DNA from 4 places in the Streptomyces sp. NPDC028991 genome. Region 2 is predicted to be linked to each of the others. Evidence: riboswitches for the same ligand, from Rfam matches in the RefSeq annotation. Region 2 holds a riboswitch; each other region holds the start of a gene.
The links. A riboswitch is a leader RNA that binds a small molecule or an ion and turns the genes downstream of it on or off. The one in region 2 is predicted to bind cobalamin.
Positions count from the first base shown of each region.

Region 1: linked by a shared signal. The riboswitch ahead of ACZ4V1_RS21380 (ribonucleoside-diphosphate reductase subunit alpha) and the one ahead of ACZ4V1_RS18500 (ABC transporter substrate-binding protein) in region 2 are both predicted to bind cobalamin.
Region 3: linked by a shared signal. The riboswitch ahead of ACZ4V1_RS21850 (energy-coupling factor ABC transporter permease) and the one ahead of ACZ4V1_RS18500 (ABC transporter substrate-binding protein) in region 2 are both predicted to bind cobalamin.
Region 4: linked by a shared signal. The riboswitch ahead of ACZ4V1_RS25000 (cobalamin biosynthesis protein) and the one ahead of ACZ4V1_RS18500 (ABC transporter substrate-binding protein) in region 2 are both predicted to bind cobalamin.

Region 1 is NZ_JBVHVP010000010.1:175,058-182,003, reverse strand. It holds gene ACZ4V1_RS21385 (ribonucleotide-diphosphate reductase subunit beta) at 1-819, opposite strand, end outside; gene ACZ4V1_RS21380 (ribonucleoside-diphosphate reductase subunit alpha) at 819-3,209, opposite strand; cobalamin riboswitch at 3,332-3,481, opposite strand; gene ACZ4V1_RS21375 (GNAT family N-acetyltransferase) at 3,556-4,062, opposite strand; gene mctP (monocarboxylate uptake permease MctP) at 4,135-5,745, opposite strand; gene ACZ4V1_RS21365 (DUF3311 domain-containing protein) at 5,742-5,999, opposite strand; gene ACZ4V1_RS21360 (GntR family transcriptional regulator) at 6,158-6,922, opposite strand.
Region 2 is NZ_JBVHVP010000008.1:84,707-91,652, reverse strand. It holds gene ACZ4V1_RS18505 (FecCD family ABC transporter permease) at 1-366, opposite strand, end outside; gene ACZ4V1_RS18500 (ABC transporter substrate-binding protein) at 363-1,328, opposite strand; cobalamin riboswitch at 1,417-1,594, opposite strand; cobalamin riboswitch at 1,805-1,953, shown strand; gene ACZ4V1_RS18495 ((2Fe-2S) ferredoxin domain-containing protein) at 2,016-2,420, shown strand; partial or broken gene ACZ4V1_RS18490 (hypothetical protein) at 2,557-2,855, shown strand; gene ACZ4V1_RS18485 (hypothetical protein) at 2,932-3,390, shown strand; gene ACZ4V1_RS18480 (NACHT domain-containing protein) at 3,432-6,314, shown strand; gene ACZ4V1_RS18475 (hypothetical protein) at 6,803-6,946, opposite strand, start outside.
Region 3 is NZ_JBVHVP010000011.1:41,575-48,520, forward strand. It holds gene ACZ4V1_RS21830 (MFS transporter) at 1-209, shown strand, start outside; gene ACZ4V1_RS21835 (ATP-binding cassette domain-containing protein) at 237-1,052, opposite strand; gene cbiQ (cobalt ECF transporter T component CbiQ) at 1,211-1,960, opposite strand; gene ACZ4V1_RS21845 (energy-coupling factor ABC transporter substrate-binding protein) at 1,961-2,329, opposite strand; gene ACZ4V1_RS21850 (energy-coupling factor ABC transporter permease) at 2,326-3,033, opposite strand; cobalamin riboswitch at 3,064-3,248, opposite strand; gene ACZ4V1_RS21855 (potassium channel family protein) at 3,376-3,861, opposite strand; gene ACZ4V1_RS21860 (chloride channel protein) at 3,948-5,321, opposite strand; gene ACZ4V1_RS21865 (DUF7144 family membrane protein) at 5,603-6,079, shown strand; gene ACZ4V1_RS21870 (FAD-binding and (Fe-S)-binding domain-containing protein) at 6,256-6,946, opposite strand, start outside.
Region 4 is NZ_JBVHVP010000014.1:53,426-60,371, reverse strand. It holds gene ACZ4V1_RS25005 (cobyric acid synthase) at 1-1,494, opposite strand, end outside; gene ACZ4V1_RS25000 (cobalamin biosynthesis protein) at 1,526-2,491, opposite strand; cobalamin riboswitch at 2,622-2,760, opposite strand; gene ACZ4V1_RS24995 (hypothetical protein) at 2,901-3,122, opposite strand; gene ACZ4V1_RS24990 (inorganic phosphate transporter) at 3,157-4,395, opposite strand; gene ACZ4V1_RS24985 (class II aldolase/adducin family protein) at 4,619-5,296, shown strand; gene ACZ4V1_RS24980 (alpha/beta hydrolase family protein) at 5,602-6,729, shown strand; gene ACZ4V1_RS24975 (hypothetical protein) at 6,899-6,946, shown strand, end outside.

The DNA.
Region 1 (6,946 bases), on a different contig from region 2:
CGAGTCGGTGTTCATGCCCGGGAGGCCGTCACCGCACAGGTCGCGCGCGAACTGCAGCTCGGCCTCGACGGCCTCCCTCAGCATGCCGGTGACCTCCTGCTGGAGGGCGTCGTCGAACAGCTCCGGCTCCTCCTTGCGCACGGTGTCGACGACGTCGAAGGCGAAGGACATGTGCATCGTCTCGTCCCGGAACACCCAGTTGGTGCCGGTGGCCAGGCCGTGCAGCAGACCCCGGCTCCGGAACCAGTAGACGTAGGCGAAGGCGCCGTAGAAGAACAGGCCCTCGATGCACGCGGCGAAGCAGATGAGATTGAGCAGGAAGCGGCGGCGGTCGGCCTTGGTCTCCAGGCGGTCGATCGACTCCACCGAGTCCATCCACTTGAAGCAGAACTCCGCCTTCTCGCGGATGGACGGGATGCTCTCCACGGCCGCGAAGGCGGCGGCGCGGTCCTCCGGGTCGGGCAGGTAGGTGTCCAGCAGCGTCAGATAGAACTGGACGTGGACGGCCTCCTCGAAGAGCTGGCGGGACAGGTACAGCCGGGCCTCGGGCGAGTTGATGTGCTTGTAGAGGGTCAGCACCAGGTTGTTCGCGACGATCGAGTCGCCGGTGGCGAAGAAGGCCACCAGCCGGCCGATCAGGTGCTGCTCCATGGGGCTGAGCTTCGCCAGGTCGGCGACGTCCGAGTGGAGGTCGACCTCCTCCACGTGCCAGGTGTTCTTGATGGCGTCCCGGTAGCGCTCGTAGAAGTCGGGGTAGCGCATGGGGCGGAGGGTCAGCTCGAAGCCAGGGTCGAGCAGGTTCTTGGTGTTCTCGGTCATTACTGGCAGGCCTCGCAGGACTCGGGGTTTTCCAGGGAGCAGGCGACCGCATCGGGGTCCGGGGTGGCCTGCGCGGGGACGGTGGCCCGGGCTGCCGCGCGGGCGATACGGGTCGCCGGGCGCGAGCGCAGGTAGTACGTGGTCTTCAGGCCCCGCTTCCAGGCGTACGCGTACATCGAGGAGAGTTTCCCGATGGTCGGCGTCTCCAGGAAGAGGTTCAGGGACTGGGCCTGGTCGAGGTACGGGGTGCGGGCGGCGGCCATGTCGATCAGGCCGCGCTGCGGGATCTCCCAGGCGGTGCGGTACAGCGCGCGGACGTCCTCGGGGATCCAGGAGAACCCCTGTACCGAGCCGCCCGCCTCGCGCAGCGCCTCGCGGGTACGGGCGTCCCACACGCCGAGCCGCTTGAGGTCCTTCACCAGGTACGAGTTGACCTGGAGGAACTCACCGGACAGCGTCTCGCGCTTGAACAGGTTGGAGACCTGCGGCTCGATGCACTCGTAGGCGCCCGCGATGGAGGCGATGGTGGCGGTCGGCGCGATGGCCAGGAGCAGGGAGTTGCGCAGCCCGGTCGTGGCCATGCGCTCGCGAAGCGCCGCCCAGCGCTCCGGCCAGGCGGGCTCGACACCGTAGTGGTCGGGGTGCAGCACACCCCGGGCCGTACGGGTCTTCTCCCAGGCCGGCAGCGGGCCGTTCCGTTCCGCGAGGTGGGCGGAGGTCTCGTACGCGGCGAGCATGATCCGCTCGGCGATGCGGGTGGAGAGGGCCTTGGCCTCCGGCGAGTCGAAGGGCAGACGCAGCTGGAAGAAGACGTCCTGGAGGCCCATCGCGCCGAGGCCGACCGGGCGCCAGCGGGCGTTGGAGCGGCCCGCCTGCTCGGTCGGGTAGAAGTTGATGTCGACGACCCGGTCCAGGAAGGTGACGGCCGTGCGGACGGTGTCGTCCAGACGCTCCCAGTCGATGTCCTGGGAGGCCGGGTCCACGAAGGCGCTCAGGTTCACCGAGCCCAGGTTGCAGACCGCCGTCTCCCCGTCGTCGGTGACCTCCAGGATCTCGGTGCAGAGGTTGGAGGAGTGGACGACGTGACCGGGCTCCGCCGTCTGGTTGGCGGTGCGGTTGGCGGTGTCCTTGAAGGTCATCCAGCCGTTGCCGGTCTGCGCGAGGGTGCGCATCATGCGGCCGTACAGCTCACGGGCGGGCAGGGTCTTGCGGGCGAGGCCGGCCTCCTCCGCCTCGCGGTAGGCCGCGTCGAACTCCGCGCCCCACAGGTCGGTCAGCTCGGGCACGTCCACGGGCGAGAACAGCGACCACTGCCCGTCGGCGTCCACCCGGCGCATGAACTCGTCGGGGATCCAGTGCGCCAGGTTGAGATTGTGCGTGCGGCGGGCGTCCTCACCGGTGTTGTCCCGCAGCTCCAGGAACTCCTCGATGTCCGCGTGCCAGGTCTCCAGGTAGACCGCCGCCGCGCCCTTGCGCCGGCCGCCCTGGTTCACGGCGGCGACCGAGGCGTCCAGCGTCTTCAGGAACGGGACGATGCCGTTGGAGTGCCCGTTGGTGCCGCGGATCAGCGAACCCCGGGCGCGGACGCGGGAGTAGGCGATGCCGATGCCGCCCGCGTGCTTGGAGAGGCGGGCGACCTGGTGGAGGCGGTCGTAGAGGGAGTCCAGCTCGTCCCTGGGCGAGTCCAGGAGGTAGCAGGACGACATCTGGGCGTGCCGGGTGCCGGAGTTGAACAGGGTGGGGGAGGAGGGGAGGTAGTCGAGGCGGCTCATCAGCCCGTAGAGCGCGGCCACCTCGTCGACCGAACGCGTGGTGTCGTCCTCGGCGAGGCCGGCGGCCACCCGCAGCATGAAGTGCTGGGGCGTCTCGACGACCTTGCGGGTGATCGGGTGCCGGAGCAGGTAGCGGCTGTACAGGGTGCGCAGCCCGAAGTAGCCGAAGCGGTCGTCGGCGGCCGGGTTGACCAGCGCGTCCAGCCGGTCCGCGTGCAGCCGGGCGAACTCGGCGGTGCGGTCGGCGATCAGGCCCTCGCGGTGGCCGGTGGCGACCGACTCGGTGAAGGAGGTGACGCCCTGCGAGGCGGCCTCGGCGCGGATGGCGATGGTCAGCAGCCGGGCGGCCAGCCTGGAGTAGACCGGGTCCTCCGAGATGAGCCCGGCCGCCGCCTCCGTGGCGAGCTCCCGCAGCTCCGACCCGTCCGCACGGGCGGACCGGCCGCGCAGCGCGGCGGCGGCGACCCGGCCCGGGTCGGCGTCGGGGAGATCGGCGGTCAGCTCGGTCAGGGTCCGCAGCAACGCGGCACCGGGCCCGTCGGGCTCCTCGGCGGACACCGGGGCCGCTGAACTCGTCACCGGGGCCGCTGAAACCGGGTCGGCTGGCGCGATGGTCACGTGGGGCACTCCCTCGCTCGGCACGGGGCCTGGGGGAGGGCGGGGCAGCTCACGAGCGCACGCGGCGTCGCGTCCACCGGCCCACTCCACGAGGCCCGGACGTCAGGCACCCGGACCGGGACGGTACGGGCGCACTGTCGGCAGGTCCTCGGACTGAAGCCAGTGCGCGCTCACGCAGATACGACGGACACGCGAACACGCACAAGTACACCGTTGCGGGACAGTTCCGGATTCGCACCGGATTCCCCTGCGGCGACAGCGAGCATGAGCATACATCTTGTGCCGTGCTCGGTGAGCACCCCCACATGTTGTGTCGCGGTGGGCTCCTGAAGGGGCCGCGCTGGTTTCAGAGCGTCAGCTCATAGGTGAGCAGGGTGATGTCGTCGAGCTCCGGCAGCGGGTTCCAGTCGCGGCCGGGGGTGCGGACGAAGCCCAGCCGTTCGTAGAGGCGGTGGGCGGTGCGCATGGTGCGCTGGGTCGACAGCACGACGCGCGCACAGCCCTCGACGGCCCGGGCACGGTCGACGCAGGTCCGTACGAGGGCCTCGCCCACCCCGCGTCCGCGTGCCTCGCGGGCGACGGCGAGCATCCGTATCTCGGCCTCGCCGGGCCGGGCGATGTCGGCCATGGGGCCACCGGACGGCACGAAGGTCACGCCGCCGAGCACCCGGCCGTCCGCCGCGGCGACCAGCACCTCGGCGCCCGCCGCACGCTTGGCCACGTTCCTCAGCTCGCCGAGGTACGCGTCGCTCTCCCCGAAGTCGAGGAGGCCGTCCCGCAGATAGGCCTGCGCGGTGATCTCACCGAGGGCGTCGTACTCGTCCGTTGCCGCCTGCCGGATCACGAAGTCCATGCGGCCGAGTGTGCCCGACGGGTACGACAACGGGCCGCCGGATTTCTCCGACGGCCCGCCGCTTGCCAGGGGTCAGTGCGAGGTGCCCGCCGTGGCCGGCGGCAGCTCCACCTCGACGCCCGGGTCGCCCGCGTCCGCCGTGTAGTCGCCCGGCTTCGTCTCGTCGACGCCGTCGGGGGCCTTGACCGCCCGCATGACGAAGGTCAGGACCACGGTGACCAGGATGTTCAGCACGAAGGCGGTGAGGCCGATGTAGCCGATCTCGCCGATGCCCGGGATCTCCTTCGAGGAGCCGCCGAAGTGCTTCTGCGTCGGCGAGGCGACACCGTACGCGGCGACCGTGCCGTAGATCATGCCGACCGCCCAGCCGCCGAGCAGCGCCCAGCGGTGGAACCAGCGGGTGAACAGGCCGCCGACCAGGGCCGGGAAGGTCTGCAGGATCCAGATGCCGCCGAGCAGCTGGAAGTTGATCGCGACCGTCTTGTCCATGCCGAGGACGAAGACCAGCGCGCCCACCTTCACCATCAGGGACACCAGCTTGGAGACCTTGGTCTCCTGGGCCGGGGTGGCGTCCGGCCTGATGAAGTCCTTGTAGATGTTGCGGGTGAAGAGGTTCGCGGCCGCGATCGACATGATCGCCGCCGGGACCAGGGCGCCGATGCCGATCGCCGCGAACGCCACGCCGGCGAACCAGTCCGGGAACATGTTCTCGAACAGCTGCGGGATCGCCAGCTGCCCGTTCTCCACGTTGACCCCGGCCGCGATCGCCATGAAGCCCAGCAGCGCGAGCAGGCCGAGCATCAGCGAGTACAGCGGCAGGATGGTGGTGTTGCGGCGGATCACGTTCCGGCTGCGCGAGGACAGCGTCGCGGTGATCGAGTGCGGGTACATGAAGAGCGCGAGCGCCGAGCCGAGCGCCAGGGTGGCGTACGTCCACTGGCCGCCGTGGTCGGGCACCAGCCCGCCCTTGCCGGACTCGGTGAACTTGTCGCTCGCCGAGGCGAAGATGTCGTCGAAGCCGCCCAGCTTGATCGGGATGTAGATGATCGCCACCGCGATCACGATGTAGATCAGCGTGTCCTTCACGAACGCGATCAGCGCGGGCGCGCGCAGCCCCGACGAGTAGGTGTACGCGGCCAGCACACCGAAGGCGATGAGCAGGGGCAGGTCCTTGATGAACCAGTTGGTGTCCTTGCCGCCGCCGACTCCCATGACGTCCAGCACGGCCTGGATGCCGACCAGCTGGAGTGCGATGTAGGGCATCGTCGCCAGGATGCCGGTGACGGCGACCGCCAGCGACAGTCCCTTCGAGCCGAAGCGGCCGCGCACGAAGTCCGAGGTCGTCACGTACCCGTGCTTGTGGGAGACCGACCACAGCCGCGGCAGGAAGGTGAAGATCAGCGGGTAGACCAGAATGGTGTACGGCACCGCGAAGAAGCCGGCCGCGCCCGCCGCGTAGATCGCGGCGGGGACGGCCACGAAGGTGTACGCCGTGTACAGGTCGCCGCCCAGCAGGAACCAGGTGACCCAGGTGCCGAACGAGCGGCCGCCGAGGCCCCACTCGTCGAGGCTCTGGTCGTTCGCGGCCCGGCGCCAGCGGGCGGCCAGGAAGCCCATCGCGGTGACGAGGACGAAGAAGAAGATGAAGACGGCGAGTGCGACGCCGTTCACGCCGTCGTTCACTTGGCCCCGCCTTCCCGGCGGGCGCGCTGGTCACGCTGCCACAGCTTGTACGCGATCACCGTGAGCGCGGTGGAGATGAGCACCCACGCCATCTGGTACCAGTAGAAGAACGGTATGCCGATGAAGGCCGGGTCTGTCTTCGCGTACGAACCGACCCACAGCATGGCGACGAACGGTGCTGCCAGGCAGAGGCCGATGACGACGCGCACCGGCGTCACCACCGGCCCTCTGCTCACTTCTGGGGCTTGTGACATGCGGTGGCTCCGTCCCCTCGCTGATCACCTCGTGCAGTGCGCACGAAATGTAGGTGACGGTGTCGAGAAAGCGGAAGCCCTTGTCCGTATATCGGTCCTCAACTGCAACTTCGCGGTCACGCGCGGAGGGATTTGCCTGGTACGCCCTACGGTCGGCGTCAGTCCTGGGGGCGCTTCAGGCGGGCCACGAACTTGTAGCGGTCGCCCCGGTACACCGAGCGCACCCACTCCACCGGCTGACCCGTCCGGTCCCGGGAGTGCCGGGAGAGCATCAGCATGGGCAGGCCGACGTCGGTGCCGAGCAGGCCGGCCTCGCGCGGGGTGGCCAGGGAGGTCTCGATGGTCTCCTCGGCCTCGGCGAGGTGGACGTCGTACACCTCGGCGAGCGCGGTGTAGAGGGACGTGTACTTCACCAGGGAGCGGCGCAGCGCCGGGAAGCGCTTGGCGCTGAGGTGGGTGGTCTCGATGGCCATCGGCTCTCCGTTGGCCATGCGCAGCCGCTCGATGCGCAGCACCCGTCCGCCGGCCGTGATGTCCAGCAGCCCGGCGAGCCGGTCGTCGGCGGTGATGTAGCCGATGTCCAGCAGCTGCGAGGTGGGCTCGAGGCCCTGTGCCCGCATGTCCTCGGTGTACGAGGTGAGTTGCAGGGCCTGCGACACCTTGGGCTTGGCGACGAAGGTGCCCTTGCCCTGGATGCGCTCCAGGCGGCCCTCGACGACCAGTTCCTGAAGGGCCTGGCGCACGGTCGTGCGCGAGGTGTCGAACTCCGCGGCCAGCGTGCGCTCCGGCGGGACCGGCGTGCCCGGCGCCTGTGTCCGGGTCATGTCGAGCAGATGCTTCTTCAGACGGTAGTACTTGGGCACACGCGCGGTACGGACGGTCGCCCCACCCTCGTTCTCCGCACTGCTGACGTCGGTGCTCATGCTCTGCCTTCCCGGCTCCGGGTG
Region 2 (6,946 bases):
GTACGGCTCTGCGAGCGGGTTGCGCACCAGGGCCTGTAGCGCGGTGCCGACCACCGCCAGGCCGGCGCCGGTGACCGCACCGAGCAGTACCCGCGGCGCCCGCACGTCCACCACGATGGTCTCCCGGGCCCGCGACCAGCCGGGCTCCTGCCAGTCGGCACCCAGCGCGTGCGTCACGATGCCCCACACCTCGCCGGGCGGCACCCGGACGGAGCCGATCGCGAGGCCCGCCGTGGCGGAGACGACGAGCAGGGTGGTGAGTACGAGCAGCGTGACCGCCAACCCCGTACGGCCCGCCCCTGGCTCGGTCGTCTTCCACCGTTGAGCCGTCCGTTCGGTGGACGTGTCGGTGGCGGCCTGGGTCACCGGAAGCTCTCGGGGTGCAGTCCGCGGGCCAGGTCGTCGACCGCGTAGGCCGAGCGGATTCCTACCAGGGTGGCGGTCAGCGGCAGGACGACGAACCGCTTGTTCCTGACGGCGGGCACGTCGGCGAGCGCGGGTTGGGAGAGCAGGAACCTCTTCTTCTCCTCGACGCTTCCGGCGCCCGCGTAGTCGTAGATGGCGATGACCTCCGGCCTGCGCTCGACGACTTGCTCCCAGGAGACGTCGCCGAAGACGTCGTCGAGGTCGGCGAAGACGTTCTCGCCGCCGGCCAGCCGGATCAGCTCGGTGCCCAGGCTCTTGCCGCCCGCGGTGAACGCGCTCTTGTCGCCGCTGTCGTAGAGGAAGACGGGCACCTCTGGCTCGCCCGCGACCTCGGCGGCGGCCTTGCCGACGCGGTCCTCGAGGTCGGTGACCAGCCTGTCGGCCCGGTCCGGGACACCGAAGATCCTGCCGATGGCGCGGATCTCGTCGTAGGTGTCCCGCATCGTCACCCGCTTCTCGCCGCAGTACTCGCGGTTGAGGTAGGTGTCGATGCCGGCGTCGGCGAACGCCTTGCGGGACCGGCCCTCGTTCTCGGCGAAGGCGCTGCCGTAACCGCCGTAGACGAGATCGGGTTCGGCGTCCAGGACCGTCTCGAACGACGGTTCCTTCTCCGCCAGCTCGGGGATCGCCTCGTAGTCCTTCTTCAGCTCGGGCAGGACGGCGGAGTCGGGGAAGGCCGTGCCGGCCATCCGGTCCTTCAGGCCGAGGGCGAGCATGAGTTCCGCCGGGTGCTGGTGGATGGTGACCACCCGTGACGGCGGCCTGTCGTACGTCGTCCTCACGCCGCAGTTGTCGATGGTGACCGGGAAGCCGGTGGGCACGGCCGTGGTGGCCTTCGCGTCCCCGCCGCCCTCGTCGGACGGACCGCAGCCGGTGGTCAGCAGTACTGACGAAAGAGCCATGGCGGCGGCCGTGGCACGAAGGAACCCGCGCGTGCGGGCAGGGGTGAACAGCTGGGACACGTGAAGCCTCCTGGAGTCCGCGCTCCTCGGATCGGGCCCGCGACGGACCAGTGTCCTGACTCCCGGATCGACGTTCCCTCCGCCTTCCCGCGCGGGGCGCAGTGGCGTGTCGGAGGGGCGCTCCCCGGTCACAGTGGCGGGACCGTGCCGGATTCGCACCGGCTTCCTGTCTCCCGTCGCGGCGATGACCAGGTGATCCTACGTTTCCCCGAGCCGACGGCGAAAGGGCGTGCGGACCCGGCCGCACGCCCCGAGCCTCCCGCACGCCTCGCGGACAGCCTGGTACGGGGGTGGCAGCGCACTCTTCTGCGGCTGGCCCGCCCGGCCCGTCGGCCCGCGACGGCCCCCTCACGCCCAGGAGTCGGACCGAAGGCCGGTACCGGGCGGGCGGTGCGGCGTCCCGGGGTGGGATGATGGCCGACGACAAGGCGACGGCGGAACGAGGAAGCCGGTGCGAATCCGGCGCGGTCCCGCCACTGTGATCGGCGAGCGAGTCCCGACAGGCCACTGCCCGGCAACGGGTGGGAAGGCAGGGACGAGCATTGACCCGAGAGCCAGGAGACTCACGCGGTCGCTACCTCGACGGACCACCGGGGCGGATCTCCCCGGAGAGAGGGACGGCACCGCATGCCCGCAACGCCGGCCGGACGAACGACGGACGACACGAGGGCCGCAACGGCCACCGCCCCGGTGCCGTGCCGCATCGTCGTGTGCCGCGACTGCTGCTGCGGCAGCCCCAAAGTGACCGGCGTCGACCACACGGCCCAGACCGAGCGCCTGCGCGCCGCGGCACCGGTACGCGTCTCCGACTGCCTCGACGTCTGCGACCAGGCCAACGTCATCGTCGTACAGCCCTCCGCCGAAGGCCGCGCCGCCGGTGCCCGGCCCGTCTGGCTGGGGCTCGTCAACGACCCGGACGCGACCGAGGACATCGCCGCGTGGGCACGCGCGGGCGGGCCGGGCGTGGCACCCCTGCCGGACATTCTCGACCTGTACGCCATCACGCCGCCGCGACGGCGTACGGCCCCCTGACCGTACGGACGGAGAGCCGGAGGCAGGACGGGAACCGGGCACGACCGCCGGTGCCTCAGCCGCGTCCGTCACCCCCGCCCCGCATGAACGGGGCCGGCCTCGGCGGCCTCTTCGCCCCCCACCGGCGTTGTCGACGAGGCCCCGCCGCATCGCCCTGGACCAGGCGCGCCCGGCCCGGCTCCTGGCGCCGCTCGCCGGCGTACGCGTGGTGGAGCCGCCGTACGAGGCCGTGCCGTCGCGGGAGGCCATGTGGTGGCACCCGTGCACACCCACGACGCGGCCCACACCCGGCTGCGTGAGACCGCCGCCCGCGTCGGCGGGCGGACGGCCGATGAGCCCGAGGGGCCGGCGGGTGGTCCGCGCACGGGAAAGAACTGCCGCCGCTCAGCGGCGCGGACCGCGCGCCCGACGTCAATCCGGTGGAACGCGAGGTGACGTGCCGCGCGGTGCACTACCGTCTCGCATGTCGAACACGGTGACGAACGGGGGCGGTTGGATGTTGGCGGAGGGTATGGCCGCGCTGGCCGCCGCCGGAGGCGCGGCGGTCGTCCAAGCGGCCGGGACCAGCGCCTGGCAGGGCCTGCAGCAGTCGGTCGCGCGGTGGTTCGCCCGGGGCGACGGGGAGCGTGAGCGCGTCGAGCTGGAACGGCTCGACCATAGTGCGGCCGCGCTGGAAGCCGTACCGGACGACGAACGGGCCGGCGTGCGCAGCGGCCAGCAAGGCGCCTGGCAGGCCCGCTTCGAGCAGGCGTTGGAGAATCTGAGCGCCTCCGAGCGCGAGGAGGCCGCCGAGATCCTGCGGGCCCTGCTGCAGACACACGCCCCGGCGGACGGAGCGGAGGCGCCCGCCGACGGCCCGACGATCCGCGGCAACGTGGACATCCGGGCCGATCACGGTTCCGCGGCGGCGGTGCAGATGCGTGACGTCACCGTCGGAACCCCTCCGCAGCCGGGTCCGCAGCAGGGCTGAGCGGGCTCGGAGGCGGTCAGGCCCCGCACGTCACGGCAGACATGGTCGTCTCGGCCACCACTGGAGGATTCGCGGTCGGGCACGCCGACAGCATCACGTACTACGCTTCCGCGCCGGAGCCCGGGGACGGTCACCGCGCCGTGCGGACGAGCGGCCCCGGGCACCGGCTCGGCTCGTACCTGAGAGCCGTCCGGTCGGCAGCCGATCAACTTCCGCACCCCGGGCTGGCACCGGAGCTCGACGCGCCGTCACTGGCCGATGTCTACGTGCCGCGGCGCACCTCGCTCCGGGCCGCGCGGGCTCCCGCGGCCGCCGAACACGTCTTCACCGGCGACGGACCGATCCGGGTCCTGCTGGCCGGACCGGGCCACGGCAAGTCGACGCTGCTGCGGCAGCACCTGCTGTCCGCCTCCCGGCACCTGCTGACGACGGAGGCGGACCCCGCCTCCCCGGCACCCGCCTTCCCGGTGCTGGTCCGCGCCGGCGACCTGGTGGGTGCGCCCCTGCTGGCGCCCGCCCTGGCGCACGCGGTGACCGAGGAGTACGGTCCCTTCGGGCTGCGCGAGGTGTTGACCGAGGACTTCTTCCGCCGCCCTCCGCGTCTCGGCGCGCGGTGGCTGGTGATGGTCGACGGCCTTGACGAGGTGCCCGACCGGACGGCCCGGGTGTCCCTCCTCGACCGCCTCGCCCGCGAAGCCGTGCAGACGGACACGCCCTACCGGTTCCTCGTCGCGACCCGCCCCCTGCCCGGCGGCGAACTCGACCGGCTGCCCCGCGCCGCCGACCACTTCACGCTGGAGCCCTTCACGGACGACGACGTGCGCACCTACGCGCACAGACGTCTGCGCGCTCTGCCCGACGCCGACCGTCACGTCCGGGCGTTCCTGCACGGTGTCCGCCGGACCCGGCTGGAGGAACTGGCCCGCATCCCTCTGATGACCGCCATGCTGTGCCATCTGTACGAGGCCGACACCGATCGCCCCCTGCCCGACGGCCGGGCCGGAGTCTTCCGGTCCTTCGTCGAACTGCTCTACGAGGAGAACGTCCACAAGGGCGTCAGCGACCTGCACGACCGTGCCATCCACACCCTGGTCAGCCGCTATCAGGTCCCGGAGGACCGTCGCACCGTCCAGCAGGCCGCGGAGCGCGCCCGGGAACACCTGCCGGTCCTCATCGATCATCTGGCCCACGAAAGGATCAGCGGGAACCGGGCCCCGGCCACCGCGATCCTCACCGCGCACCCGCACGCCCGACGACCGGACAAGGTCAAATCACCGCTGTGGGACGCGCTGCTGGCCTCGCTGCTGCGCTCCTGCGGCCTGTTGGCCGGCCAGGGCGGCGACGTCGAGTTCCTGCACCGCACACTCCTGGAGTACCACGCCGCGCGGCACGCCACCCGCGACCCCCAGGCCCGCAGGCTGCTCTTCGACCGGCTGTTCCCCGCCCAGCGGCTGCGCGACAGACTGCGCCGGGCGAGCCGCCGTACGTCCGGCATCCAGCCCCTGGACCCGCTGGGCCTGGAGCCGTCCTACCTGGGCTTCCTCCTCGACGCGTTGCTGGCCTCGGAGGCGCCTCTGGCAACGGCCACGCTGCGGGCCCTGGAGGACCTGTTCGGATCCGCCGAGATCACCGGATACCACTTGCTCAAGGCGCAACTCCAGCTCGGCAGCAGCCTCCCGCGGCAGAAGGCCGCACAGTGGCTGACCGGGTACGCGAACCGCCCCACGGTGGACGACCGCAGCCGGGTGGAGGCCGCCTGGTACCTCGCTGAGCTGGAGGGCCACCTCGACGACGGCGCGCGGCTGCTCACCCGTCTCGCCGGTGACGGCGCGCTGGGACTGGACCACCGCGGCTGGGCCGCCGAGATCCTGGCCGGGCTGGAGGGCCACGAGACGGCCGGGGCCACGCTGCTCCTCCGGCTCATCGAGGACCTGGCACCGAACCCGTACAGCGTTCTCGGCGCCGCCCGGGTGCTGGCCCGGCTCGGCAGTCACAGCTCGCTCGGGGTGCGGCTGCTCACCGAGTGCGCCATGGATCCCGGGAGCGAGGACCACCTCCGCTGTATGGCGGCCCACTGGCTCACCGGGCTGGACGGGCACCGCGAGTCCGGTGCCGCGCTGCTGCTCGGCCTCGCCCAGTACGGCTCCGTCACCGCTGCCCGGTACCTCGCCGAGCTGGACCAGCCTCACCGGGAGGACGGAGTGGGCCTGCTCACCGCGTTCGCGGGAGACAGCGGCACGACACCGGATGACCGGGCAGCGGCTGCCCTGGCACTGGCCGGGGTGGCCGGCTGCCGGGATCGCGCCGCCCGCCTGCTCACCGAGCTGGCCCGGGAGTCGCCGCCCGGAAGCCACTCCCATCTGACGGCCGCCGAGAGACTGGCCGAGGTGGACGCGGAAGCCGCCGCGGAACTGGTCCTGCCCGTCGTGACCGGCCGTGGTCGCCATCTGAGCTGCCGGCTGGGCGCGCTCCGGCTCCTGGCCCGCTCCACCACCCACCAGGGCGAGGCCGCTGGACCACTCGCCGGCATCGCGGCCGACACGGCCACGGAGGCACACCACCGCGTGGACGCCGCCGTGGCGCTGGCCGAGCTGGAGGGGCACCGCGAGGAAGCGGCCGTCCTGCTCCTCGGCATCGCCCGGGACGGCGGCGTCCCGGTATGGGACCGGATCACCGCGGCGTCCAATCTGGCCGAGCGCGGAGAAGAACGCTCGGCCGAACTCCTTTCGGCCTTCGCCGCGGACCCCACGGCTCCCGCGGACGCCAGAGCCGTCGCCGCGCGCTCCCTGGCCATGCTGGACGGCCACCGCGCCGCGGGCCTGCGGCTCCTGGCCGCGTTGGCCGACGACCCCCGGGCCGACAAGGCGCAGCGGACCAACGCCGCGACCACGCTGACGACTCTCGACCTGTACCGGGTCCGTTGACGCCTGCCTCGACGAGCCCCTCGGCGCGCCAGAAGGCAGGGGCGGGCGCGGACGCAACGCGGGGGTCGTGAAGGAGGACGCCCCGCCGCTCCGTCTCACCCCGGCAACGGTCTGCGCCAGGGGCGGAATAAGCCCCTCCCTGATCATTTTCGTGATCATTTGTGGCTAGTTCGGCCCTCACGCCACCACCCCGTGTGGCGGCTACATTCACCCCCGACCGGACACACCCGACCAGGGGGGAACAGGCAACGATGCACACCACAGGATCCGTCAGCCGAATCGGCAGATCACTCGTGGCGGGGGGCACCCCCGCAACCCCCCCCCCCCCCCCCCCCCCCCCCCCCCCCCCCCCCCCCCCCCCCCCCCCCCCCCCCCCCCCCCCCCCTCCCCCCCCCCCCCCCCCCCCCCCCCCCCCCCCCCCCCTCCCCCCCCCCCCCCCTTCCCCCCCCCCCCCCCACCCCCTCCCCCCCCCCCCCCCCGCGGAGCGCTCAGGCGCCGTCCTCGCCGGAGCGGCGGCGCGAGAGGTGGTAGGCCGCTCCCACGGAGCCGGCGATGAGCGCGGCGCCCAGCCCGATCTCCTTCAGGTCGAACCCGGCGACGCTGCCGCCCTCGCCGGCGTGCACGCCTTTGGA
Region 3 (6,946 bases), on a different contig from region 2:
GACCGCAGCAGGCCGAGGCCCTCGCCGACGCCGTGAACCAGGCCTTCGCCCACGGCGTCGCCACGACCAGCCTCGTCGGCGGGATCATCATGGCCGCCGGCACCCTGATCGTCCTCGCCGTCCTTCCCGGCCGCCGCGGCACCCGGCAGGGGCGGGAGGAGAAGCCGGCCGGGGAACGGGACGCGGAGTACAGCGACTCGGCCGGGTGAGTCGGAGCCGCCCCGCCCGGCGCTCCTTCAGCCGGTCAGGGCGGCCAGTTCCTCCGCCGTACGGGGGCCCGTCGCCCCGTCCGCCAACAGGCCCTGCGCGCGCAGCAGCCGGGCCGCCGCGACGCCCCACGGCAGGCGCAGCCCGGCCTGCCGCAGCAGTTCGGCGCGGGCCAGCGTCGGGGCCGTCGGGCCGGTGTGCACACCGGCCGGGGTGAGCAGGGCGGCGTCATCGGACCAGCGCAGGGCGAGGTCGACGTCGTGGGTGGCCATCACCACGGTGGTGCCGCCCGCGCGGAGCCGGTCGAGGGTGGCCAGCAGCCGTTCCTGGCCGTCCGGGTCCAGTCCGGCGGTGGGTTCGTCCAGGATCAGCACCCGGGGCCGCATCGCAACGGCTCCGGCGATCGCGGTCCGCTTGCGCTGCCCGTACGACAGCAGGTGGGTGGGCCGGTCGGCGAGCGCCGTGATGTCCAGGGCGGTGAGCGCCTCCTCGACCCGGGACCGGACCTCCGTGTCGGACAGGCCCAGGTTCAGCGGGCCGAAGGACACGTCCTGGGCCACCGACGCCGCGAACAGCTGGTCGTCCGGGTCCTGCACCACCAGCTGCACCGTGGTCCGCAACCGGGTCAGCCCCTTGCGGTCGTACGTCACCCGCTCACCGCCCACCGCCAACGTCCCCGCACGTGGCCGGAGTCCGCCGCTGAGCAGCCGCATCAGCGTGGTCTTGCCGCTGCCGTTGCGGCCCAGCAGCGCGAGCGCACGCCCCTCGCACACCGCGAAGTCCAGGCCGACGAGCACGTCCGGTCCCTCCTCGTACGCGAAGGACGCGCCCCGCAGCGCGACCAGGGCCGCCTTTGACGCCTCCGGCCCCGTCGCCTCCGGCCCCGTCGATTCCGCTCCCGTCGATTCGGCCACCGTCGGCTCCGCTCCCGTCGATTCCGCTCTCGCCGGCTCCGATCCCATCGATTCCGGTTCCGGTTCCGATTCCGACTCCGTCGACTCGCTCACGACAGGTGCCTTTCCAGTACGAGGGTGAGCGCGGCCAGCGCCGTCAGCAGTGCGACGCTCGCCGCCGTGAAGGGCACCGAAACGCGGGCCTCGGGCACCAGGACGCGCAGGGTGCCGTCGTAGCCGCGCCCCGCCAGACCGGTCTGGAGCCGCGCCGCCCGGTCGAAGGCCCGCACGAACGCCGTCGCTCCCAGCCCGCCGAGCGAACGCCAGGCGGCGGCCCGGGTGGTGTGGCCCAGCCGTGCGGCCTGCGCCTGCCTGACCCGGTGCACGGAGTCCAGCAGCAGGAAGCTCATGCGGTACGTCACCAGCGCCACGTCGACGACCGGCGCGGGCACCCCGGCCCGCACCAGGCGGGGCAGCAGATCCGACATCGGCGTGGTGAACGCGAACAGCAGCACTCCGAGGGAGGCCGCCGAGGTGCGCAGCAGAAGTTCACCGGCGCGCACCGGGCCGCCGTCCGCCGCCGTCAGGAACCCGCCCGGGCCACCGACCTGTACCAGCAGCGGCAGCGCCCCGGTCACGCAGAAGCCCAGCGGAACGCGGTACGCCCGCCACAGCCGACGTCCGGGCACCCGCGCCGCGCCGAGGAGCACGGCGAGCGCCGTCACCAGGACCAGCGCCGCGCCGGGCCAGGGCGGCAGCGAGATCGCGAGCACGGTCAGGCCCAGTCCGAGCACGGCCTTGTCCACCGGATGGCGACGGCGCCAGCGACTGCTGTGCGCCGCCGCGTCGATCGGCAGCACTCAGTCGCCCGCGGGAACGTCGCCCGCGGGAACGTCGCCCGCCGGGACGTCCCGCAGCGCTGCCGCTGCCCGCTCCTCGCCCTGTCGCCGGCCCCGGCGCAGCCCGAAGTAGTAGGCCAGCACGCCCGCGCCGATCGCGGCCTGCACGGCGAACAGCGCCGACTCGATCTCCCCGGACGGCGGCTCGTACAGCGGCGAGAACCAAGGCTCGTAGTCCGGCTCGATCTCCGTGATCGCCGTCTCCGCCTCGGCATCGGCGCCGGCGAACGGCTCCTCCTTGTGGTCGCCGAGACCCAGCACCAGCGGCAGCACCGCGAGCGCGGCCACGACGAGCAGCAGCAGGGCGTTGATCTTCGCGTTGCGGCTCATCGGGCCACCGCCTCCCGCTCGCCGGACGTGGTCTTGCCGGACTTGGCCGACAGAACGCCCAGCCGGGTCAGTTCACCCTTGCTGGACTGCACCAGCAGTCGCATCACGACCACCGTGAGCAGCCCCTCGCTCACCGCGAGCGGAACCTGCGTGACGGCGAAGATGGACCCGAACTTGCCGAGCGCGCCCAGGAACCCGCTGCCCGGGTCCGGGAACGCCAGCGCCAGTTGCACGCTGGTGACGCAGTACGTGGACAGGTCGGCGACGAACGCCCCGAAGAACACCGCGACCATCAGCGGCACGTCGTAGCGGCGCAGCAGCCGGTATACGGCGTATCCGGCCCAGGGGCCGACGATCGCCATCGAGAAGACGTTGGCGCCGAGGGTGGTCAGCCCGCCGTGCGCCAGCAGCAGTGCCTGGAAGAGCAGGGTGATGGTGCCCAGTACCGCCATGATCGGCGGACGGAAGAGGATGGCGCCCAGACCGGTGCCGGTCGGGTGCGAACAACTCCCGGTGACGGACGGCAGTTTCAGGGCCGACAGGACGAACGTGAAGGCCCCGGCGGCGCCGAGGAGCAGGGTGCTCTCCGGATGCTCCCTGACCTCACGGGTGAGTGAACGGACTCCGTGTACGACGAACGGCGCGGACGCGACACCCCAGGCGATCGCGTGCGCCGGTGGCAGAAAGCCCTCGGCTATGTGCATGGCTCAGCAGACCCTCTCCAGCACCTCGTGGATGGACGACGCGCCTTGGCCGGTCTCCTGGCTTACGGGTACCACCGCCCGTGCTCCGCCTTCCCGGGTCACAAGAACCCAGTGGCTGCCCGTGAGGGCCGGAGCCGGACTTCCCGATTCACAGTGGCGAGGGCCGCACCGGCATCACACCGGATTTCCCGTTCACCAAGGCGTGGCGACAGTAGTGCTCCCTCGAGGGTGGTGACAAGCGGGCCTCCGGTCCGGCCGGGCGTGCCGCCGCTCCCGCGGACAGACCCCGGGGCTGCGGAAACGGCCGCCGGCGCCGCTCCTCGCCCGGACGGGGCACTCGCGTCAGCCCGGCCGGCCCCGGCCCGTCCGCCGGACCACCACGTCGCGCATCCGCTGGGTGAGCGCGGTCGCGGCGGCGGTGAGGAACACGAAGCTGTAGACGATCTGCAGGACCGTCACGACCCGCGCGGCCTGGCCCCGCGGCGTGATGTCCCCGTAGCCGACCGTGGCGAGCGTCACCACGGTGAAGTACAGCGCGTCGACGCGGGTGCCCAGGCCGGTGAACTCGCCCGGCTGCTTGGCGAGGGCGTAGTACGTCGCCGAGAAGACGTGCACGGAGAGGACGATGAGCAGGGTGATGACCACACCGGGCCGGGTGTCCGGGCGTTCGAGGAGGACATGGCGGATCTGCCTCAGCAGCAGCGCCGCCACGGCGGTCAGCATCAGGGCGAACAGCAGCCAGCTCAGCAGGGGCCGCTGCGGGCCCAGGTGGTCCAGGGGAAGCAGGAAGTAGGCCACGACCACGCCCCCCGCGACGCCGGCCCGCATCAGCCAGGGCCGGGCCGCGCGCCAGGCGGTCCGGGGCCGGCTGCCGCCCGTGCGGCCCCCGCGCTCGTGGGTGGCGCGGCGCTCGGTCACCGTCCCGTCTCCGCGGCCGGGCCCGACGCCGGTGCCGATGCGGACGCCGGTTCCGGTGCGGTCCGGCGTACCAGCTGGGTGACGACGAAGGCGACGACCGACGCGGTGACGATCAGCGGCATCTGGTCGTACGCGTCCGCGCCGGTCAGCAACACCGCCAGCACCGAGCTGGCCAGCGGCAGCCCGGTCACCGCGGCCGACGCGGCGGAGATACCCAGGGCGAGGGCCGGGGCCGCGCCGAAGCCGGGGAGGCCGGAGCAGGCCATGGCCGTCGCCGTGCCCAGCAGTACGGCCGGGAAGATCGGGCCCCCGCGCAGGCTGCCCAGCGCGATGCCCCAGGCCAGCCCCTTGCAGGCCACGAGCGCGATCAGGGCGCCCACGGACCAGGCGTGCGGATGCGCGGCGAGCTGGGCCAGGGTGGCCTGCCCGGACAGTGCCGCCTCCGCCGGGGAACGGCCGGTGATCAGGGCGTACGCGGTGAGGCAGACGCCGACCGCCGTGGCGCAGGCGACGGTGCGTACGGCGGTGCGGTGCCGTGTCCAGGAGACGGTGCGGTAACCCAGCTCGCGGGCGAACGTGACCAGTACGGCGATCAGCGCCGCCGTGGGGACGCCCCACAGGAAGTCGCCCGCGTCCGGGTTGGCGCCCGGCGGCACGTCGTGCAGGGCCAGCGCGCCGATCCTCAGGCCGGTCCACTCACCGAAACCGGTGAAGACCAGGGCGCCCGCCGCACTGGCCAGCAGACAGGGCAGCAGCAGGGCGACCAGCTGCGCCCCGCCGAGCCCGGCCCCCTCGATGAGCAGCACCGCCGCCACCACCGGGCCGCCGAGGATGGTGGAGATCGCGGCGGTGGAGCCCGCCGTGGCCAGGATCGCGCCCGCCCGCGGGTCCCCGGCCGCGCCCGCCCGCCGCACCGCCAGCAGCGCGAGCCCGCTGCCGACGGCCATCAGCGGAGCCTCCGGTCCCAGCACCACGCCGAGCGGCAGCGTGGCGAGGGCCGCCAGGACGGCGCCGGGCAGCGCGCGCGGGCCGACGGGCGCGCCGCCCAGCCCGTTGACCGGCAGATGGCCGCCGCCGCCCGGCATCCGGGTCACGATCGGCGCCAGGATCAGCCCCGCCAGCACCAGTGCGGGCAGCGGCCACCACCAGGGCGGGGCGTCGTAACCGGCGGCCTCCGGCAGCGACGTCCACACCCAGTGCTGGAACTCGTGCTGGAGACCGACGAAGAAGAAGCAGGCCAGCGCGATGGGGACGCCCAGCAGTACACACAGCAGCAACAACCGCAGATAGCCGGGGCTGAGCAGGGTGCGCCGCAGGGACTGCTCGGCCCGGGCCGGCACCGCGTTCGCCGGCGGGGGCTGAGTCGTCACGGGCCCTCCTCGGTCCACCTCGCCCCTCGGCACCTGGTCCGACGGTCCGTCGCGCGCGTTCGCATGTGCGCCTCAGTAAACGTGAGGCGCGCGAGGGGCGCACCCGCACGATTCCGTTGCGGACGACCGTGCGCTCCGGCACGACCGAACCCGGATCACCCGTTCGGCGGGCCCACATGGCCGGGCGGGGCGGGTGCCCGCAGGCTCGGAGTGACCTGTCGGCGCCCCGGGGTGCCGGTGGGCGCAGTCCCGTACGGGGACCCGCAGAAAGGACTCCGCTCATGAGCCAGCACGCCGCACCTTCTCCCGGCACGCCGTCCCACGGCGCCGACGGACCGCGGCCCCCGCGATCGGCGGACCGCGCCGGCGGCTGGGTGACCGGCGGCGTCGTCTTCGCGGGCGTACTGATGCTGCTGAACGGCGCCCTCGCCGTCCTGCAGGGCATCGCGGCCATCGCCGAGGACGACGTGTACGCCCGCGTGGGCAGCTACGTCTACGAACTCAGCCTCACCGGCTGGGGCGTCATCCACGTCATCCTGGGCGCCCTGGTGCTCGCCACCGGTTACGGCCTGCTCAAGGACATGGCCTGGGCGCGCTTCGCGGGCATCGTCCTGGCCTCGCTGAGCCTCGTCGCCCAGTTCCTCTTCCTGCCGTACGCGCCCGTCTGGGCCGTGATCATGATGGCGATCGACGTGTTCGTGATCTGGGCGCTGGCCAGCCGCCAGGAGCAGGCGGACCACGCCGGCCGACGGGTCTGAGCACCGCGTGCCGACGGGCCTGAGCACCGCGAGCGTACCGACGCCCCGCCGAGCACCGGCGGGGCGTCGGTGCGCCTGGCGCCGGACCCTGGGCTCGGTGGCGTCGCGGGCCGCGGGCCGCGGGCCGGTGCTCGGCGGGGCGTCGGTGATGGCGTAGGTGTTTCAGGTGTCGCTGCTCAGCGGCGTCGCAGGACTCGCGTCAGTGCCGTCGCCGCGACGGCGGCGGCAAGTCCCGTGCCCGCGAGGGCCAGAGCCTTGGTCCGGGGCCCCGGAGCCACCGGCCGGGCGCCCGGCGCGGTGCCGTACGCGCTGCCCGGCACGTCCGCGTCACCGGCGGCGTGGGGGAGCGCCGAGGCCAGCAGCTCCGCCAGGTGCACGCCCTCGTGCCCGCCGCTGTCGAACTCGTGGATCTGTGTCCGGCAGCTGAAGCCGTCGGCGAGCACGACGGTCGCCTCGTCCTCCTCCCGCAGCCGCGGCAGCAGCACCCGCTCCGCGCACGCCTCGCTGACGTCCAGGTGGCCGCGCTCGAAGCCGAAGTTGCCGGCCAGGCCGCAGCACCCGGAGTCCAGCCGCTCGGCGTCCACCCCGGCCCGGCGCAGCAGTTCCCGGTCGGCCTCCCAGCCGAGCACCGCGTGCTGGTGGCAGTGCACCTGGGCCAGCGCCCGGGCGGACCGGTCGGGCACCCGCGGCGGCTCGTAGCCGGGGGAGTGCTCGGTGAGCAGCTCGGACAGCGTCACCGTTTGGTCGCGCAGCCTCAGCACGTCCTGGTCCCCGGGGAACATCTCCGCCGCGTCCGCCCGGAACACGGCCGTGCAGCTCGGCTCCAGCGCCACCACCAGGCCACCCGCCCGCACATGCTCGGCCAGT
Region 4 (6,946 bases), on a different contig from region 2:
CGGTGGAATGAAGGGCAGTCCTTGCGGCGCGCCGGACTCGATGAGCCGCCACAGCGCGTCCGTGTCCGCGTGCTGGTCGATCAGGTCGCCGAGCCGGTCGAGCTGCTCCTCACGCAGCGCGGCGAAGGAGGTGTCGGGGGCAGGTACGAAGCGGCGGCCCGCGGCGGCTGCCACCTCGCGCAGGAACGCCCGGCGGAAGCCGTCCGACTCCAGGGAACCGTGCCAGTGGGTGCCCCAGGTCCGGCCGGCCCGGCAGCCGTCCAGGAAGGGCTCCCCACCGGTGACCTCCGCGACCCCGTGGTGGATCTCGTACCCCTCGACGCGCTCGCCGAAGGCCTCGCCCACCGGCCGCGTGAGGGTCTTCTCGCGGGCGAACCGCACCCGCACGGGCAGCAGTCCGAGCCCGTCCACGTGTCCGGCGCGCGACTCGACCTCGTCCTCGATGTGCTCGCCCAGGAGCTGGAACCCGCCGCAGACGCCGAGTACGGGCCGGCCGTCGGCGGCCCTGCGGGCGAGGGCGTCCGCGAGCCCGCGCTCCCGCAGCCACGCCAGCGCCCGGACCGTCCCGCGGGTCCCCGGCACGACGACGAGATCGGCGTCGGCGAGCTCCTCCGGCCGGTCCACGAAGCGCACCACGACACCGGGTTCGGCGGCGAGCGCGTCCACGTCCGTGAAGTTGGACATCAACGGGACCGCGCAGACGGCGACCCGCAGCACGTCCTCGCCGACCGGCGGCGCGACGACCGACTCGCGCACCGTCCCGCGCAGGGAGACGCGCAGCCCGTCCTCCTCGTCGATGCCGAGCCCGTGCCGGAAGGGCAGGACGCCGTACGTGCGCCGCCCGGTGAGGCGGTGGAGCATGTCGAGGCCGGGTTCCAGCAGGGAGACGTCGCCCCGGAACTTGTTCACCAGGAACCCGGCGACCAGCGCCTGGTCCTCGGGCGCGAGCAGCGCCACCGTCCCGAAGAACGAGGCGAAGACCCCGCCCCGGTCGATGTCGCCCACCACCAGCACGGGCAGCCCGGCGCCCCGGGCGATCCCCATGTTCACGATGTCGGTCCGACGCAGGTTGATCTCGGCCGGACTGCCCGCCCCCTCACAGATCACCGCGTCATACGTGCCCCTCAGCTCGGCCAGACAGTCCAGCACCGTGCCGAGCAACTGCCGCTGCCGCCCGCCGTGGTAGCCGCGGGCGCTCATCTCACCGACCGGCTTGCCGAGCAGCACGACCTGGCTGCTGCGCTCACCGCCCGGTTTGAGCAGCACCGGGTTCATCAGCGCGGTGGGTTCCACGCGGCACGCCTGGGCCTGCATGGCCTGCGCCCGCCCGATCTCGGCGCCCTCGCGGGTCACGAAGGAGTTCAGCGACATGTTCTGCGCCTTGAAGGGCGCGACCTTGACGCCCTGGCGCACCAGCCAGCGGCAGATCCCGGCGGTGACGACGCTCTTGCCCGCGTCCGAGGTGGTTCCGGCGACGAGGAGGCCACCGTTCATGACGTAGGTCCCTTCTCGAGGAGGCGACCGCTCATGTCGTACGCCCCTTCCTGACGGCCCCGCGCGCGAACAGCCGGGCGCCCGCGCACACGCCGAGCGCCAGCCAGCCCACGCGCCGGGAGAGCCGGACGGCCCGGTCGATGTCGCCGGAGCCGGCCCGGACGGCCCGTCCCGCCGTGCCGTTGAGGACGGGCCGGTGCTCCACCCGCCCGCCGTAGGAGAGCGTTCCGCCGAGCCGTACGCCCAGGGCGCCCGCGAACGACGCCTCCACGGGACCGGCGTTGGGGCTCGGGTGCCGTGCGGCATCCGCGCGCCAGGCCCGTACGGCGCCGCGCGGGTCGCCGCCGGCCACGACGGTCAGGACGGCGGTCAGGCGGGCGCCCGGCCAGCCCGCGAGGTCGTCGAGCCGGGCCGAGGCCCAGCCGTACCGCCGGTACCTGGCGGACTTGTGGCCGACCATGGCGTCCAGGGTGTTCACGGCCCGGAAGCCGAGCAGCCCGGGCACTGAGGCCACGGCGCCCCACACCAGGGCGCCCACCACCGCGTCCGAGGTGTTCTCGGCGACGGACTCCACGACGGCCCGGGCGATCCCGTCGGCGTCCAGCGCCTGCGGGTCCCGCCCGCACAGGTGCGGCAGCCGTGCGCGGGCCGCCTCGACGTCCCCGGAGTCCAGGGCCCGGCCGACGGCGCGGGCCTCGCGCGCGAGTGAGGTGCCGCCGACGACGGCCCAGGTGGCGGCTCCGGTCAGCGCGACGGAGGCGGCGGGGGAACGGCGTACGGCGCGGGCGGTGACGGTTCCCAGGGCGGCGGCGCCACCGGCGCACACGGCGGTGTGCAGCGCGCCCCAGCCCCGGTGGTCACGCCACAGCACCCGTTCCACGGCGCCGGCGGCACGGCCGAACGCGGCGACCGGGTGTCCGCGGCGCGGATCGCCGAGGAGGAGGTCACCGAGAAGGCCGGCGGCGGCGCCGTACGCGAAGACGCGTTCGGCGCGCACGGCTCAACCGGCCGCGGGGCGGGGGAGCGTGTCGCTGGTGTGCCCGGAACCGGTGTACCCGGGACCGCTGTGCGTGGAACCGCAGCCGTGCATGGCGATATGTCCTCACTCAGGGTGTCCGCGCCCTGGTTGGAAGAGACCGGCGGTGAGAGTTCCTGGCTTCCGGGGTCTGCACCCCGTTCACAGTGGCGGGACCGCGCCGGATTCGCACCGGGCTTCCTCTCCTGCCGCCGTATTGGCTCCGGAAGTCCACCACGGCCCGCGAACACCCGTCAACCTGGCGTTGACCTGCGAAGGGGGAGTGTGCGAAGCCCCACACACGGGGGGTGTGCACCGGCGCGAGAAGAAGGCGGGGCGCGGGACGGTTGGAGTCCGTCCCGCGCCCCGCCTCAAGGGGGTGCGCCGAGGGTCAGGCGACGATCAGGTAGATGCCGTACGCCACCGCCGCCGCACAGGCCGCGAAGCAGGCGTACGCGCCGGTGACCGCGAGGGCCGCGGAGCCGCCCTGGGCGGCCGCCCGCTCCTGACGGGAGAGGCCGACGATGCCGAGGGTGAACAGGCCCACCAGGGCCACGGTGGCCACGAGGCTGACCCCGAAGACGGAGCCGAGAGCTGCCCAGTCGATGCTCATGGAATTCGCTTTCCTTCGTACCCGGGGCGCGGGCTCAGACAGAGGTGGTGGCCGAGGAGGCCTTGGAGTCGGACGCGGACCCCGGGGCGCCGGCCGCGGCCAGGTCCTCGGTCACGCCCGCCGGGGGCGGGGACACGGCGGCCATCGCCGTGGTCACCACACCGGCCTGCTCGGGCTCGTCGACGACGTTGGTGTGGTCGACGACCTCGCGCCGGGAGAGCTTCCAGATGGCGGCACTGGAGGCGACCAGGAAGACCGCGACGAGTGCGGTGCCCCAGTCACCGAGGCCGCAGACCCACTCGGCGATCGCGGCGACCAGGGCCGCGGCCGGCAGGGTCAGACCCCAGGCGACGAACATCCGGGTGGCCGTGGACCAGCGCACCACGCCGCCCTTGCGGCCGAGGCCCGCGCCCATCACCGCGCCGGAGACCGAGTGCGTGGTGGAGAGGGAGAAGCCGAGGTGGGAGGAGGCCAGGATGACCGTGGCGGCGCTGGTCTGGGCGGCGAAGCCCTGCTGCGGCTGGAGGTCGGTCAGGCCCTTGCCCATGGTGCGGATGATGCGCCAGCCGCCGAGGTAGGTGCCGAGCGCGATGGCGATGCCCGCGGACAGGATGACCCACATGGGCGGGTCGGAGTCGGGGGCGAGGGCGCCGCCGGCGACCAGGGCGAGGGTGATGATGCCCATCGTCTTCTGGGCGTCGTTGGTGCCGTGGGCCAGCGAGACCAGCCCGGCGGAGGCGATCTGCCCGGCGCGGTAGCCCTTGGCGGCGGCCTTGCCGTCGGCCTTGCGGCCGAGCCTGTACGTCAGCCGTGCGCCGAGCAGCGCCGCGAGGCCCGCGACGAGCGGGGCGGCGATCGCCGGGATCAGCACCTTGGTGACGAGCGCGTCGCCGTTGACCGCGCCGACACCCGCCGAAGCGACCGCGGCACCGATCAGACCGCCCATGAGGGCGTGCGAGGAACTGGACGGGAGCCCGACCAGCCAGGTCAGCAGGTTCCAGAGGATCGCGCCCACCAGGGCGGCGAAGATGACCTCGGGACGGATGCCGGTCTCGTCGACGAGACCCTTGGAGATCGTGTTGGCGACCTCCACCGAGAGGAAGGCGCCGACAAGGTTGAGGACGGCGGACATCGCCACCGCCACCTTGGGCTTGAGCGCACCGGTCGAAATGGTCGTTGCCATCGCGTTCGCGGTGTCGTGGAAACCGTTCGTGAAATCGAACGCGAGTGCGGTTACTACCACAATCGCGAGGATCAGCGAGAAGCTTTCCATTTACCCAGGCAATCGTTCGAGGTCATTGGCTGGACGAACGTAGGTAACCAGAGTGAACGGAAGATGAACTGAGCAGGGCGCCACGGTGACCGGAACCGGTGTCTCCGCCTCCCTCTGCGTGCCCGGTCCGACGCTCTCCGGAGACGCGCCTGGCAGGATCGCCGCGAAGCCGGTCGACGGCGGGACGCGAGGGCCTTGAAATGCCCGAGGGGAGACGGTGACTGTGACGTATTCGCGGGTCGGACGGGTGGGCGGAGCCGACGAGGAAGGGGCCTGGGAGGCACTCGTCTCGACGGCCCGTCGGACGGTGGCGGAGGGGTTGGTGGTCGGCACCTCCGGCAACGTCTCGGTGCGGGTGGACGACACGGTGCTGGTCACCCCTTCGGGTGTGCCCTACGACCGTTTGGCCCCCGGCGACATCACCGGCGTCGACCTCGACGGGCGGCAGGTGCTCGGCACGCTGGTCCCGACCAGCGAACTGCCCATGCACCTCGCGGTGTACCGCGCCACCGACGCCCGCGCCGTCGTCCACACCCACGCCGTGCACGCGACGGCGGTCTCGCTCCTCGTCGCCGAACTCCCGCCGGTCCACTACATGACCGCCGCCCTCGGCGGCCCCGTCCGGGTCGCCCCCTACGCGGCCTACGGAACCGACGAACTGGCCCGCACCATGCTCGACGCCCTCGCCGGCCGCACCGGCTGCCTCCTCCAGAACCACGGCACGCTCACCTACGGCGCCTCCCTCGACCAGGCCTACGACCGCACCGCCCAGCTGGAGTGGATGTCCCGCCTCTGGCTGACGGCCTCCTCGGTACCGGGCCGCACCCCGTCCCTGCTGACGGCCGACCAGCTGACGGATGTCACCGAACGCCTGCGGGGGTACGGGCAACGGGGCTCATGAAGGGGCGCCCGCGGGGCCGTGCCGGGTGTCGGGTGCCGCGCCTGGCGCGCGGGCTGGGGCGATGCGGAGGTGCTGCGGCGATGCGAGGGGGGCGGTGCGCGGGTCCCGCGCCCCCCGCGCACCGCGTGGCCGGGGCCCCCGCCGACGGAACCCGCGACCCGCGAAGCGCGTACCGCGCGGCTTCGCGGGTACCGGCAGCGGGACCGACTCATGGCTCCGGGCCCGACCGGGCGACCGGCGGGGACTCGTCACCCCCCGCCGCCCGCCCACTGGCCGCCCTAGGACTCCACCAGGAGACTGGCCCCATGCGCACTGTCACAGCAACGGCCGCCGCCGTCACCGCAGCCCTGGCGGCCGGTGCAGCGAGCGTCGCCGCCGGCCGGCTCGCCAGCGACGCCGCGCTCAAGGCGGCTCCCGGCCGGCCCCTGCCCACCGAACCCCGGCTCACCGTGCACGGCACCGCCGCCGGGCAGATTACCCTCACCCGGGATCTGGCCGCACTGCGCCCCGGCCGGTACGGCCTCGCCGGTGACGGCTCGCACGCCGTGGTCGGCCCGGTCCTCGGCACGGCCGAGCACGGCGCCGACACGGTCGTCCGCCGCCTCGAACGCGTCACGCACGGCACCCTCACGGCCGGCGACCGGGCCTGGCTCACCCCGAACCTGTACGTCGGGAACCCGGGCACCGCCCTCGACCTCGAATACACCGACGTCGAGGTCCCCGGCGAACTCGGCCCGCTCCCGGCCTGGTTCCTGCCCGGCTCCCGCCCGACCTGGATCATCGCCGTACACGGCCTGGGTGCCACCCGCGAACAGGCCATGAACTTCATGGCGCCCCTGCGCCGCCGGCACGTCCCGGTGCTCGCCCTCGCCTACCGCGGCGACGTCGGTGCCCCGCCCTCGCCCGACGGCCTCCACCACTTCGGCGAGACCGAGTGGCGCGACCTGGACGCGGCCGTCCGCTACGCCCTCGACCACGGTGCCCGCAAGGTCGTCCTGCTCGGCTGGTCCACCGGCGCCACCATGGCCCTGCGCACCGCGGCGCTCTCCGGCGTACGCGAGCGCATCGCGGGGCTCGTGCTGGACTCCCCGGTACTGAGCTGGGAGACCACCCTGCGTGCCCTGGCCACCGCCCGCCGCACCCCGGGCGCGCTCCTCCCGCTCGCCGTCCGCGCCGCCCAGGGCCGCGCCGGACTGCACGCCGACAGCGACGTCCACACGGCGGGCCTCCACCGTCCGGCGGTCCCGACCCTGATCTTCCACGGCCCCGACGACGTGGTGTCCCCGTGGCGGCTCTCCCGCCGCCTCGCCGACACGCACCCGCGCCTGGTCGCCCTCCACACGGTCGAGGGCGCCCCGCACGGCGCCATGTGGAACGCCGACCCCGACGACTACGAAGAGACCCTGCGCCGCTTCATGACCCCACTGGTGTGACCCCCGAGCACCTCGGGCCCGTCACCCCCCGCTCCGGTTCCGTTTAGCGCCGTGCCACTGGCCTGTTCCGATGCCCCGACGCCGCCCCGGGCCCGCGCGCCCGCCGTCCCCGGCACCGGCCGTGGCATTCCGTTTGGGTTTTCGGACCGTCAACCGGAAGACTGCACCCGTGACGTCCCGTATCCCGCGCGACTCCAGGCTTCGACTCGTCCGCCCG